DNA from 2 places in the Mesorhizobium sp. B2-4-19 genome. Region 1 is predicted to be linked to the other one. Evidence: predicted binding sites of a transcription regulator. Region 1 holds the regulator's gene; the other holds the start of a gene.
The links. The regulator LexA, encoded in region 1, represses DNA repair genes until DNA is damaged. The targets are predictions, from matches to a motif close to TGTTCNNNNTGTGTTCNG.
Positions count from the first base shown of each region.

Region 2: a site for LexA is predicted at 1,234-1,251, ahead of FJ546_RS00410 (sel1 repeat family protein). Genes of this name have one in related genera too.

Region 1 is NZ_VFUV01000011.1:21,212-23,663, reverse strand. Features, by position in the region: gene FJ546_RS19050 (GntR family transcriptional regulator) at 1-750, shown strand, start outside; gene lexA (transcriptional repressor LexA) at 1,125-1,862, shown strand; gene FJ546_RS19040 (ComEC/Rec2 family competence protein) at 1,856-2,452, opposite strand, start outside.
Region 2 is NZ_VFUV01000001.1:79,586-82,037, reverse strand. Features, by position in the region: gene FJ546_RS00425 (hypothetical protein) at 1-178, opposite strand, end outside; gene FJ546_RS31055 (hypothetical protein) at 216-371, opposite strand; gene FJ546_RS00420 (DUF2147 domain-containing protein) at 594-935, opposite strand; gene FJ546_RS00415 (hypothetical protein) at 1,004-1,222, opposite strand; gene FJ546_RS00410 (sel1 repeat family protein) at 1,374-1,640, shown strand; gene FJ546_RS00405 (branched-chain amino acid ABC transporter substrate-binding protein) at 2,069-2,452, shown strand, end outside.

The DNA of each region.
Region 1 (2,452 bases):
AAGACCGAAGCAGCCTATCAGCTGCTGCGGCGCGATATCCTGACCACCCGCCTCATGCCGGGGGCGCCGCTCAAGCTGAGCGCGCTGCGCGGCACATACGGCGTCGGCTGGACGCCGCTGCGTGAAGCCTTGTCCCGACTTGAAGCCGAACGCTTGGTCACCGCCATCAGCAATCGCGGCTTTGCCGTCGCACCCGTGTCGCGCGCCGAGCTCGAGGACCTGGCGCGCGCGAGGATGGTTGTCGAAATGCCGCTGTTCCTGGAATCGATCACGAACGGCGGCAGGGAATGGGAGGACGCGGTCGTCACCGCTCATTACCGGCTCTCCCGCTGCAAGACCGCGGTCGATGACCCTTCCGATGCGGCCGTCGACAAATGGGACGAGAGCCACGAGGCCTTCCACGCGGCGCTGCTGAGCGCGGCGACGTCCAACTGGCTGTTGCGCTTCCGCTCGACGATCGCCGATCAGCTGCGTCGGCATCATCGGTTTCTCGGCCTGGCGCCGACATTGCGGGCGGCGGCCGGCCTGAAGGACGGCTATGGCGAGGCAATGGACGCGCTGCGCGAGGCGATCGCCATCGAGCATCATACCGCGATCATGGAAGCGGCGCTCGATCGCGATGTCGAACGGGCAAAGGCGCTGATGACGGCGCATATCGGCTACACCCTACATGTCTATGTACACAGCGAAGACAACGGCGCCAACACTTACACCGCGCGCGCCGGCAGCCTGAAAGCGGTTTCCGGATGATGCTTCCGCGGCGTCCAAATCCACGCGGCCGTGCCGGCCCTGAACACACGATTGTTGGCGTTTTGGTTTCGTTTCGTTCTGCCGGAAATGGATCGATACATTGTACAATTCGGCCCCGTGGACGCCTCCCAAATGCCTGATGCCAAACCGCATTCAGGGCTAGGCCACAGGCCATTAACCGAAACGATTTCAATGCGCGTACCGGCAGGGAAATGATTGATCGCGACCCTCTGCCCCGGCCAAAAAACTTCAGACGCGTTAACAAATTCATTAAACTTTAAACAGTTGCGGAACACAACTGGAACAGATAGTGTTTGTTCTGGGTTTGTTTTTCGATTCTGATTCACCCTTCGTTCAATGCCTTGGGGGCCGCCATGCTGACACGCAAGCAACATGAACTGCTGATGTTCATTCATGAACGGCTCAAGGAAAGCGGCATTCCGCCGTCCTTCGACGAGATGAAGGAAGCGCTCGATCTCGCCTCCAAGTCGGGCATCCATCGCCTGATCACGGCACTGGAGGAACGCGGCTTCATCCGCCGGCTGCCCAACCGGGCGCGGGCGCTGGAAGTGCTGCGGCTGCCGGATTCGATCGCGCCCGGCCTTAACGCGGCAAAGAAATTCTCGCCAAGCGTCATCCAGGGCAGTCTCGGCCAGGGCGGTCTTGGCCGCCAAATCAAGCCGGCGCAGTCGCGCTTGCCTGCGGCCGGCAATGATGATGATGCGGTTTCCGCCGTGTCGATCCCGGTGATGGGCCGCATCGCTGCCGGTGTGCCGATCGATGCCATCCAGCACCAGACGCATTCGATCTCGGTGCCGCCGGATATGATCATGGGTGGCGAGCACTATGCGCTGGAGGTCAAGGGCGACTCGATGATCGACGCCGGCATCTTCGACGGCGACACGGTCATCATCCGCAACGCCGACACGGCGAGCCCGGGCGAGATCATCGTGGCGCTGGTGGATGAGGAGGAAGCAACCCTGAAACGGTTCCGCCGCAAGGGCGCCTCGATCGCCCTTGAAGCCGCCAATCCTGCCTACGAGACGCGCATTTTCGGGCCAGACAGGGTCAAGGTGCAAGGCAAACTTGTCGGACTGATCCGGCGCTACTGAGCAGGAACGGCCGTCTTTTCGGGTTTTTGATAGGGCGCCAGCCCCCTCGCCTCACGCGAAAATTTTCGCTGCTCGTGCCAAGGCCGATACGGCCCGTCCACCGCGAAGCTGACGGTTGGCGGACCGGTTGCCGATTGGCGGTCGAAGAACACGGCGGCACTGCCTTTGCGGGCAAGTTGCCGTTTGGTGACAACAAGAACCAGCGGATTGTGGCAGGCGTCATAGCCCGTCGCGTCATTGACGACGATCAGGTCGGCGAAACCGCAGGCTTTCCAGGTATTCTTGCGGTCTTCGACATGCGCAATGATCGCACCCGACGGGTGCCGGGCAAGACAGACGCCATCCGTGCAGTAGAACGGTGCTCCCGGCGGCAGATTGACGGCATCGGCAATGTCGAATTGCCCGTCCGCCCTGTCGAACATCTCCGGCACGACGATGGTTTCGGACACCAGCGCGCGTTTCCAATTGTCGACGGTGAACTCGCTCGGGCGAGTCCGGCTGACCGCGAGTTCTCCACCGCCGATCGGCAACGCCACCAACCGCGCATCTTCGGAAATCAGCACATCCGGGGTGCGCGTATCCGATATTGT
Region 2 (2,452 bases), on a different contig from region 1:
TGACCAACAGAACGAAACCCACACCGGACTTCCTCAGGGCCGGCGCCTCGATCGTCGAGCCGGTATTGGTACGCATCATCGGCACCGCCAGGACCGGCGCGGCCAGGAGCACCAGGATAAGCGCCGCCCGCGGCAGGAGCCGAAGGGTCTTGAGAGTGTTGGCGGCGATGCGGGTCATGATGTCTGAGCTTTTCTTCTCGAGGTCCGGGTTTGTTTCAGTGGCGAAGGTTGGTCGGGCAGGCGAGGCGGCATAGTCTGGTGGCTTCGTCCCAGGAGCGGGGAGAACGGCCTGCTTCGGCGACGAGGATGGCGAAGAACATTCCAAACAGGCTCATCAGCAGGCAGACGATTGTGAAGCGGCGAGCAAGCATTGGGTCGTGTCTCCTTCAACGCGCTGGAGAATGCCCCAACGCCTCTGAACCGGCTCTGATGCCGGTGTTCATCTGCGGTTCAAATTGATTGACGGGATCGGGACGGTTCGTCGCCGGCGTGCGCGGCTACCGGCAGCGGGGAAGAGCCCCAGGGCTTGACGTGCCGGTGAAACGAAAACGGGGCCCGTCGGGCCCCGTCAGGATGTCACAAGGATAGGCTGATCAGAGCTTGTGCCAGGTCTGGCTCTTGCAGATCAGTCCGCCAAGCACGCAGCCGCTCATCTTGAGCGCGGTGCCCGACAATGTCGCCTTGCCCGAATAGGTCTTGTCGTTTGCAGGATCGGTGATGCTGCCGGCATATTTGTTGTCGCCTGCCGCCTTGAGCGAGCCGATCGTCTTGCCGGCATATTTGCCCGATTTGAGCGTGATGGAAAACGAGTCGCTGCCTGAAATGGCCGCGGTATCGCCGGCTTGCGTTTTCCAACTGCCCTCGATCGGATCGGCCCATGCCGCACCCGCCATGATCAATGTGGCTGCAAGAGCCAGGCTCACTTTTCGAAACATGTCTTGCTCCCTTTGGATAGCCGGCCGGATTCTCCGCCTCGCCGGTCTGCCGCTTACGCAAACGTAAGCTAATCCAGCTCCCGGCAAAACAAAAGCGGTGCCGCAGCGGAAGATCTTGGCATTTCAAAGCCCCCTGAATTGGCGCCGTCGGCGAGGAAATGAAAACGACCGGCGCGTCCTGTTTGTTTCCCGTGGTTAGCGGAGTGTTGATCGACGCTCAGAAAATTTTCGTCGAATTTGACGAAAATCGGCTGAATTGCTGGCTTCGTATCCTTAACGAATTTCACCGTTTACCTATTGTTTTAGCTTTGTTTTCCTCAAATTAAGCACGCCATTTAACGGCGGATTCAAGCCTCGTCGGCATTCTCGAAAGCATCGAAAGAGCGGCCCGGACAAGACGAACGGAGGCAGCTCTCGGGAGCCAGACAGGGGACTAAAATGGCACGTTTTGAAATGCTTGAAGCAGGTTTCGGCGCCATGGGGGCAACTGCCCAGGCCGACATTCTTTTCGAACTGGGCATGATGTATGCGACCGGTCGCGATTGCGAAACCGACGTCGTTGCCGCCCACAAATGGTTCAACATCGCCGCCATCAAGGGCTCGGCCCGCGCCGCGGAACTGCGCTCGGAACTGTCGGCCGCCATGTCGAAGGTCGAGATCGCCAAGGCGCTGCGCGAAGCCCGCGAATGGATGACCATGCACTAGATTTCCGGCAGACGGGGACGCTCCGGCCAAGACCGCTCCAAGACGGTCGGGCCAAAACAGGGACAAGGCTGCGCAGACAGCCAGGCCACAGGCCATCAATAACAAGAATGCGGCAGGCAGGACCGGCCAAGCCGTGCGACGGACCATGATCCCGAAAAAGAATCCAGGTTTCGGATCATGGCAGGGACGACGGGGAAGGCTACGTTGGGTTTCGCGGCGCGGGGGCGCTGGGGAAACAGCCCGATAGGCAAAAAGCCACGACCAGCCGGAACAAGGCTGGCGTGGCTTTTTGCGTGGATGAGGGCTTGCAGGCCCAATCGAGTGGCGCCAATGCGCCTAGACAGGCCCAATGAAGGATGAAATTGTCCCGCCTCTCTGGAAGAAGCGCGGCCGGGGCGGCCGCGCGTGAGTGGAGGAGTTCTATTGCCATGAAAAAAATGAGTATTTTGAGCGCGGCCATTTTCGGCCTGATGATGAGCGCGCCGGTGGCATTCGCCGACGACATCACCGTTTCGGTGGTCGGCCCGATGACCGGACAGCTCGCCACCATCGGCGACCAGTTCAAGCAGGGCGCACAGGCCGCCGCCGACGCCATCAACGCCGCGGGCGGCGTCAACGGCTCGATGATCAAGCTCGACATCGAGGACGACCAGTGCGATCCCAAGCAGGCCGTGTCGGTCGCCAACCGCATCGTCGCCAACGGCGTCAAGTTCATCGACGGCCATGCCTGCTCGGGCTCGAGCATTCCCGCTTCGGCCGTCTATGCCGAGGCCGGCGCGCTGATGATGAGCCCGGCTTCCTCGAACCCGGTG